DNA from 2 places in the Erwinia magellanica genome. Region 2 is predicted to be linked to the other one. Evidence: predicted binding sites of a transcription regulator. Region 2 holds the regulator's gene; the other holds the start of a gene.
What was found. The regulator PurR, encoded in region 2, represses purine synthesis genes. The targets are predictions, from matches to a motif close to CANGCAAACGTTTGCNTG.

Region 1 (4,638 bases), on a different contig from region 2:
GCGGATGCGGCGATGTACCACATCAAAGAGCTGGGCGGCGGCTGGTATTTCTCCCCCTCATTTTGGGGCCAGGATCCGCAGGCCGCGCCCCGGAACAGCCGACGGCTCTGAACAGTTATGGCAGGGACAACGCCCTTCATAACCCTGAGTCGCTGAAGCAAGGAGGAGGCTGGCTCTCAGCCGCAGACCGGCGCGATTGTTTTATCGGTCACACTGGCACAGGCATGCGTGGCGAAATCGCTGCAATCGAAGCGATAACCTGAAGGGCGGATCAGCGACTGGCGACGCATCATGTGGCGGTAAGCCGTGGGGGTCTGCGAAAACTGACGGCGAAACACGCGTGAGAAGGTCTGTTGTGAGTCGTAGCCATACTGCATGGCGATATCAAATACCGGGCGCTGCGTCTGGCGTAACGCTTCAGCCGCCAGCGTCAGGCGGCGCTCGCGGATATAGTTGCCCAGCGTCTGTTTAGTGACGGTACGAAACATCCGCTGTAAGTGCCATTTTGAATAGCCCGATTTTGCAGCCACTTCGTCAATCGACAACGTTTTATCGAGATTGCCTTCAATCCAGTCGGTAAGGGTGTGAATGATGTCGTCATGCATACTGCTCTTCTCCCTGGTGAGAAATTTCGGTTCGTCTTCTCAATGGTTGCTGAGTATAATTCCTCAAGTTAACTTGAGGTAAAGGCCTGAATGAAAATAAATCGCAATTGCCCCAATAAGCGGGAGCTGACCCCAGGCGACGTTGCCAGGCGCTGTGGTGTGGCCGTTTCTGCCCTGCACTTTTATGAAAGCAAAGGATTAATCAGCAGCTTCCGTAACGCCGGCAATCAGCGGCGTTACCATCGTGATGTGCTTCGTCGGGTGGCGATTGTGAAAATTGCACAGCGCATTGGAATTCCGCTGGCGACGATTGGCGATCATCTGATGCAGCTTCCTGTCGGGCACCGCATGTCGCCTAAAGAGTGGAAAGTGCTGACGGAAAAGTGGCGGGAAGAGCTGGACCGGCGAATTGAAACCCTGACCCGGCTGCGTGACGATCTGGATGGCTGCATCGGCTGCGGCTGTCTCTCCATGCAGGATTGCCCGCTGCGTAATCCCAATGATCAGTTAGGGGCGCGAGGCACCGGCGCTATTCTGCTGGAGCCTGAACAGGAATAAGCCCCATGCCTGAGCGGGGTCTATACTGCTAACACTCCGTTTCACACAAGGTTAGCGCATGATTACTGTTCACCATCTTAATAACTCCCGCTCGCAGCGCATACTCTGGATGCTGGAAGAGTTAGAGCTTCCCTACCAGATTAAGCTTTACCAGCGGGAAGCCACCATGCTGGCGCCGGAGGCGTTAAAAAAAGTGCATCCGCTGGGTAAATCTCCGGTTATTACGGATAATAATCGGGTTATTGCGGAATCGGGTGCGATCCTTGAGTACCTTGCTGAGCGATATGATGCAGAAAACAGGCTGAAACTTCTGGATGAGGAAGCACGCCTGCAATCTCGCTACTGGCTGCACTATGCTGAAGGCTCTCTTATGCCGTTGCTGGTGATGAAGCTGATCTTCAGCCGGATGGGGCAGCCCCCGGTGCCGTGGCTGTTACGGCCCGTTGGCAACGCTTTTGGCAAGGGCATACAGAAAGCTTATCTGGATAAACAACTGGCGACGCACAGAGACTTTATTGAACAGCACCTGAGCCATCACGAATGGTTTGCCGGTGCGCATTTCAGCATTGCCGATGTGCAGATGAGCTTCCCCCTTCAGGCGCTGAGCGCCCGTGGCGGCGCGGCGACCTCTCCCGCCATTCAGGCCTGGCTGGCAAAAGTGCAGAACCGTGCCGCCTGGCAGCGCGCCCTGCAAAAGGGCGGAGAAGTGCAACTCAGCTGAATTTTTTTTCCCCTGAAAACGTCCAGCGTTTCAGCGTCCACTCCGGCCCCTTCAGCTATAAGAAATCACTATTACGAAGCGGCAGGGCAGATGGGTAGAGTTTCCGGACTCTGTAGCGGAATTAAACCGCAAGGAGCTGGCTCAGAGTTTGTGCAAAAACAGGCACAAACAAAAGTTGAAAATGCAGTAATAAACGCTGGATAATCGTTTGCCTTTAAATGTTAGCCTTTTGCGTGGCGTAGTAAACGTTTGCCTTTTTTCCAACCGCCGCCCCTGAATGGGTTTTTTTGCGGTCTGCGAACAGAGTGTCCTGGGATGGTAAAACGTTGAACGAGGTCTGCTTCATGCGTCACGCATCAATAACTCATAAGAAATCTCAGGGGATTTTTCACTATGTCGACTCCTTCTCATCAGCCCGGTGGTTCACTGGACAGCTGGTTTAAAATTTCTGCGCGCGGCAGTTCTGTTCGCCAGGAAATCATAGCAGGCCTCACGACCTTCCTGGCGATGGTCTATTCCGTCATTGTTGTTCCCTCCATGCTGGGCAAAGCGGGTTTCCCTCCGGCGGCAGTATTTGTTTCAACCTGTCTGGTTGCGGGCTTCGGTTCACTGATTATGGGGCTGTGGGCTAACCTGCCCATGGCTATCGGCTGTGCCATCTCTCTGACCGCCTTTACCGCGTTCAGCCTGGTATTGGGCCAGCATATCAGCGTGCCCGTGGCGCTGGGCGCCGTCTTCCTGATGGGGGTTCTGTTCACCATTATCTCTGCCACCGGCATTCGTTCCTGGATCCTGCGTAACCTGCCGATGGGCGTGGCGCACGGCACCGGCGTGGGGATTGGCCTGTTTCTGCTGCTGATTGCCGCTGATGGCGTCGGTCTGGTGGTGAAAAACCCGGCGCCCGGCCTGCCTGTTGCGCTGGGAGACTTTGCGTCGTTCCCGGTAATGATGTCGCTGTTGGGGCTGGCGGTGATCTTTGGCCTGGAAAAACTGCGCGTGCCTGGCGGCATCCTGCTGACGGTTATTGTCATTTCCATTCTTGGCCTGATCTTTGACCCGGCGGTAAAATATCAGGGGCTGTTTGCCATGCCGAGTCTGAGCGACACCCAGGGCAACTCGCTGGTGTTCAGTCTGGATATCCTCGGCGCGCTGAAACCTGCGGTGCTGCCAAGCGTACTGGCGCTGGTAATGACCGCCGTTTTTGATGCCACGGGTACTATCCGTGCGGTGGCGGGGCAGGCAAACCTGCTGGATAAAGAGAATCAGATCATCAACGGCGGTAAAGCGCTGACCACGGACTCACTCAGCAGCATCTTCTCCGGGCTGGTAGGCGCTTCTCCTGCGGCGGTCTATATCGAATCCGCAGCGGGTACGGCGGCAGGCGGTAAAACCGGCCTGACGGCAATTGTGGTTGGCATCCTGTTTCTGCTGATCCTGTTCCTCTCTCCGCTGGCCTATCTGGTTCCGGGCTATGCCACAGCGCCCGCGCTGATGTATGTCGGTCTGCTGATGCTGAGCAACGTATCGAAAATTGATTTTGAGGATTTTGTCGATGCGATGTCCGGTTTGCTGGCTGCGGTCTTTATCGTCCTGACCTGTAACATCGTTACCGGCATCATGCTTGGTTTCGGTTCACTGGTGATTGGCCGGATATTCGCAGGCGAATGGCGCAAGCTGAACGCTGGCACGGTGATCATCGCGGTCGCGCTGGTGGCATTTTATGCTGGTGGCTGGGCAATCTGATTTTCCGGGAGCCGGCTTACGGCTCCCGTTTCTCTCTTTCTCTCCGGTTTTTTCTGCAAATAGGCACTTCCTGTTTTTAAACCCTTGCCCTTTTTGTTTTACTATTCACTGAGTCTGATCACATTTTCGTCTGAGTTTTAGCACTCCCCAGGAAGACGTATAAGGAAAACATGGAAATCTTTTTTACTATCCTCATCTTAACGCTGATGGTATCGCTTTCCGGCGTTGCCGCCCGCATTATTCCCTTTCAAATCCCGTTGCCGCTGGTGCAGATAGGCCTGGGAGCGCTGCTCGCCTGGCCGACGTTTGGCCTGCATGTCGACTTCGATCCTGAGCTGTTCCTGGTGCTGTTTATCCCGCCGCTGCTGTTTGCTGACGGCTGGAAAACGCCAACCAGCGAATTTTTGCACCACGGGCGTGAGATTATCGGTCTGGCCCTGGTGCTGGTTCTGATTACGGTAGTGGGGATTGGCTACCTGATTTACTGGCTGGTGCCGGGGATCCCGTTGCTGCCTGCTTTTGCGCTGGCAGCCGTACTCTCACCAACCGATGCCGTGGCGCTCTCCGGCATTGTGGGCGAGGGGCGGATACCGAAAAAAATCATGTCGATTTTGCAGGGCGAAGCGCTGATGAACGACGCCTCCGGCCTGGTCTCCCTGAAGTTTGCGGTGGCTGTAGCCATGGGAACGATGGTGTTTACCGTCTCCGGCGCCACCATCGAATTCTTAAAAGTGGCGATTGGCGGCCTGCTGGCGGGTATCGCTATCTGCTGGCTGTACGGGAAATCGCTGCGGTTGTTCAGCCGCTGGAGCGGAGACGATCCCGCCACGCAAACTGTATTGCTGCTGCTGCTGCCTTTTGCTTCTTATCTCATTGCGGAACATATCGGCGTATCGGGCATTCTGGCGGCGGTTGCGGCCGGTATGACCATCACCCGTTCCGGGATTATCCGTCAGGCTCCGCTGGCTATGCGCCTGCGTGCCAACAGCGTCTGGCAGATGCTGGAATTTG
Region 2 (4,638 bases):
GGAGCTGGTGATAAACGTCGACACAATCAGGCTGGCAACACAGCATAAACCCAGCTGTAGCGTGTTCTGCAAGGCAGCAGCTTTGCCGCTGGATTGCGGAAAGGGCAGCAGAGCATTAGCGACCACAATCGGATAAATCGCACCATTTGCCAGCGCCATACCACAGAAAGGCGTCAGCAAAGCATACAGGGAAGGTTCCGGCAGTTGAGCGGCAATAAAGAAGGCGACGATACTCACGCCATAAAGAGCCAGCAGCCAGGGTAACAGCGCGCTTCCCTCAAGGTGTTTCAGCAGGCTGCGGCAGCCATACCCGCCAATCAGGAAAGCGAGCGTTTGCGGTACATAGCTCAGGCCGATATCTCCGGGCGTCATGCCCAGCGCTCCCAGGATGAAAGGAGACCCTGTTAACCAGGCAAAGAAGCTGGCTGAACAGGCGGCATATATCAGCACGTTACCGCTGTAGACCGGGGATTTTAACAGGCTGATAAAGCTCATCTTCTCACTGACTGTCTGAGTTGCCTCTTTACGGGGTGACGCAAGAAACAGAGTACAAATCAGCAAGGCAACCGCGACCAGCAACAGCGTGATAAAAATCGCACGCCAGGTAAAGTGGTTAAGCAGCCAGGCACCCAGCAGCGGGGCAAGCGCGGGCGAAAGGGCGACCAGAGGCATGATTGAGGCAAAAACGCGGTTAGCCTGCGCGGCCGGATAGCGGTCAACAACCAGCGCCTGCCAGCTCACTGCGGCGGCACAGATGCCGATGGCCTGCGCAAATCGAAGCGCCAGCAGCAGGGAGGCGGATTGCACCCACCACATCGCGGCACAGCTGATGGCAAACAGACTCAGGCCCATCAACAGCACGGGCTTGCGGCCAATACGATCGGAAAGCGGCCCCCAAATCAGCTGACCGCTGGCAAAACCGGCCAGAAACAGGCTGAGGCTGGCGCTGATGATGCCCGCGCTGGTTTGCAGGTCTTGCTGCATAGCGATAAAAGCAGGCAGGTACATATCGGTCGCGAGAAAACCCGCAACGCTGAGTAGCGCCAGGTAAACAATAAATCCTTTTGAAGGCATTTTTTCTCTCTTACAGGTAATGAATCGAACGCCGCAGAGTGTAAACGCGTGTCAATCAGCTTGTGAAACGGTAATATTTGCCTCTTCCCTTCAAAAAAATTGCAGGCAGCTTATGTGGTCAGAACACGCTTTGGAAGTTGTTGATGCCGTTGCCCGTTCGGGCAGTTTCACCGCAGCCGCGGCTGAGCTGCACCGCGTTCCCTCCGCTATCAGCTATACCGTGCGGCAGCTGGAGGAGTGGCTGGCAGTACCCCTGTTTGAACGGCGGCACCGGGATGTGGTGCTGACCGAAGCGGGACGGGTATTTGTGCAGGAAGGGCGAAGTGTTATCAAAAAAATGCTCGCCACCCGGCGGCAGTGTCAGCAGGTGGCCAACGGCTGGCGTGGACAGATCAATATTGCCGTCGATCGGATAGTCAAACCTCAGCGCACGCGCCAGCTGGTGGTGGACTTTTACCGCCATTTCCCCGACATGGAGCTGCATCTGTCGCCAGAGGTGTTCAACGGCGTCTGGGATGCGCTGGCCGATGGCAGGGTTGATGTGGCCATTGGGGCTACTCAGGCTATACCTGTGGGCGGCCGTTTTGCCTTTCGCGATATGGGAGCACTGAACTGGCGCTGCGTGGTGGGAGCAGATCATCCTCTGGCGCAGCACCGGGAGCAGGTTATCAGCGAAGAGGCGATCCGGGAATGGCCCTCGCTGGTGCTGGAGGACACCTCGCGAGCGCTCCCCAAACGAACAACCTGGACCCTGGATAATCAGCGGCGGCTGGTGGTGCCAGATTGGGAAAGTGCTTTCGACTGTCTGTCAGCCGGGCTGTGCGTGGGCATGGTACCGGGACATTTTGCCCGGCCTCTGTTGAAACAGGGCACACTGCACGAGCTAAAGCTGGCAGCCAGTTTCCCCGACAGCCCCTGCTGCGTCAGCTGGTCTGAACAACAGGCGTCACCGGCGCTGAGCTGGCTACTCGATTATCTGGGTGAGAGCGATACGCTGAACAGCGAATGGCTGCGCGAAGAGGAGTAAAAAGCCTGAACAGCGCAAGCCGGGGGTAAAATATGCCCCTGGCTTGCAGCAGGAAAGAGGCAGGCAGAAGGCTTAGCGGCGGTAATCCAGGAAAGGACCGTCAGCGACCGAGCGACGTTCGATCAGGGAAGGATGTACCTCAATGGTCTGCGGATCTTCCCGTTTGCTGGTGATACGGTCCAGCAGCATATCGAAAGCGGTCTCGCCTAAGCGCTCTTTAGGCTGATGAACGGTAGTCAGTGCTGGTGTAAAGTAACGGGCGTTGCGCACGTTATCATAACCGATCACCGATATATCCTGCGGAACCCGTAACCCCATCTCGTCCGCAGCGCAAATGGCGCCCATGGCCATGACGTCACCGCCACAAAAGACCGCCGTTGGTCGCTGTTTCTGCGATAAAATCTGCTGCATCGCCTGATAGCCAGACTCCGGTTCGAAATCTCCCTGCACCAGCCACTCTTTACGGAGCGTAATATTGGCTTCAGCCAGCGCCTTCAGGAAGCCGGCATGGCGGCCGCCACCGGTATTGCGCTCCATTTGTCCGGGGATCACGCCGATATCGCGGTGACCCCGATCGATCAGGTAGCGCCCGGCCAGATAGCCGCCCTCAAAAGCGTTATCCAGCACGGTATCGGTGAAGTCTCCGCGAGACTCGCCCCAGTCCATAACGACCATCGGGATATTGCGGTTCTCTTCCAGCATTTTGATCAGCGGATCGGGATACTCAGAGCACATCACCAGCAGACCGTCCACGCGCTTTTGCGCCATCATCGACAGATAGGCCTGCTGCTTTTGCAGATCGTTATGGGCATTGCCCAGGATCAGGGTATAGCCTTTTGCGAAACAGCGGTTTTCCACCGCTTCAATAATCTCGGCAAAGTAGGGCGCTTCGCTGGAGGTGGCTAACAGACCAATAGTTCTGGTGTGATTAACCTTAAGGCTGCGGGCCACTGCACTGGGGGAATAGTGCAGCGATTTAATTGCAGCCCAGACGGCCTCCCGCGTCTCTTCGGCGACAAAGCGGGTTTTATTGATGACGTGGGAGACGGTGGTGGTCGACACCCCGGCCTGCTTTGCCACATCTTTAATTGTTGCCATGAACTAGCTACTCCTGCGCTTATCTCAACGTGTTGATAAGCCTGTTGTTAATCGTTTGCCTGAAAAGAGTAAAACCTGACGTCTTAAATCGGTTTAAGTTGCTGTCGGATTCGTCAGGAAGGAAAAGAGTGGTCGTCCGCAGAATTGTGACTGAGCGGACGTTGCGCAACAAAAAGAATTCTAACAAGGCTGAGCAGAGAAAACGAGATTTTTACCGATAAGTATGGGAAAATTGATAACACTATTAACTGTAGGGCTATTCAGAGGATATATGGATACCGATTTAAAGTTCTCATTACTGACCACGGTTTGCGCTTTGGTGATGATTATGGCGTTCAGCTTTACCGCCATCATGCACTAACTATAAAAGGGGCCTGATCGCAGGCCCTTTATAACGCTTAGCGGATGGTTTTCGGCGTCATCATCCGACGGGCGCCAATATAGTGACGCTGCCAGTAATCCTCGCCCAGCGCGCTTACCTGAATATCCTTGCCGGTACGGGGGGACTGAATGAACTTACCGTCACCCAGATAGACGCCAACATGGTCAGCAACCCCGCGTCCATTAATGCGGAAGAAGACCAAATCCCCTTTTTCCAGCTCATCACGTTTGATCGAGGCGGCATCGCGCAGATGATACATTTCGTTAGCGGTGCGCGGGATTTTAAACTTCACCAAATCCTTATAGGCATACCAGACCAGCCCGCTACAGTCGAAGCCGGTTTTTGGTGAGGTTCCGCCCCATTGATAGGGTTTACCCAGCTGGCCCATCAGTTTGTTCATCGCAGTTTCACGAGCTTTCTGATAGCGGGCACGATGCGCCTTGCTCAACTTCAGCGGTGCCGGGTCGAGATCGGCTGTCAGCGCTTCCATTTGTGCTGCTTTACCGCGATGCCGTCCGTAACGCTTTTTACTGCCATTAACGCTTTTCTTTTTATATCTGCCGGGAGTAACGGCGGCCGTTGCCGGAGAGGCTTTCTTTTTAAGCTTGAGCTTTGACACGGAGGTTAAGCGGGATTTCTTGCTGGTGGTCTCTTTAACTTTTTTTGTGGAGCTTGCTTTAACCGGCCTGCGTTTACGTCGCTCATCTTCACGGGCTGGCGTACCAGCATCCTTCTTATGATGGCTGGCATTAACAGGGGCGTGTGGCGATGCGTGCGCCACGTTAAAAAAGAGCTGAGCAAACGCCAGCAAAAAGAGGGTGATGAGTAAACGCATCGTTACCATTAACAGTTTGTGCTTCGACCAGCGGCCAAAGCGTGCCAAAAACAGGGATATCTGCTTTGCAGCAGGCTCATGGGGCAATTCTAATCTAACTGTTTAACAAAGGGTAAGGTCTTTTTTGTTTCAATGATGCAGAACAAGTAAAAGCTGTAAAAATAAGCCAAATCAGCTGGTTATCTGTGCAAACCTTATCCATTTTAGCGGCATTGGCGCTGC

Region 1: a site for PurR is predicted at 2,123-2,140, ahead of AAH450_RS14000 (NCS2 family permease). Genes of this name have one in related genera too.

Annotation. Positions count from the first base shown of each region.
Region 1 covers NZ_JBCHVC010000003.1:486,105-490,742, reverse strand. Annotated here, with positions in the region: gene AAH450_RS14020 (diguanylate cyclase DgcN/YfiN) at 1-111, shown strand, start outside; gene soxS (superoxide response transcriptional regulator SoxS) at 177-605, opposite strand; gene soxR (redox-sensitive transcriptional activator SoxR) at 696-1,163, shown strand; gene AAH450_RS14005 (glutathione S-transferase family protein) at 1,222-1,884, shown strand; gene AAH450_RS14000 (NCS2 family permease) at 2,278-3,627, shown strand; gene AAH450_RS13995 (Na+/H+ antiporter) at 3,798-4,638, shown strand, end outside.
Region 2 covers NZ_JBCHVC010000001.1:904,486-909,123, forward strand. Annotated here, with positions in the region: gene punC (purine nucleoside transporter PunC) at 1-1,074, opposite strand, end outside; gene punR (DNA-binding transcriptional activator PunR) at 1,187-2,101, shown strand; gene purR (HTH-type transcriptional repressor PurR) at 2,174-3,199, opposite strand; gene cydH (cytochrome bd-I oxidase subunit CydH) at 3,471-3,560, shown strand; gene AAH450_RS04185 (C40 family peptidase) at 3,598-4,416, opposite strand.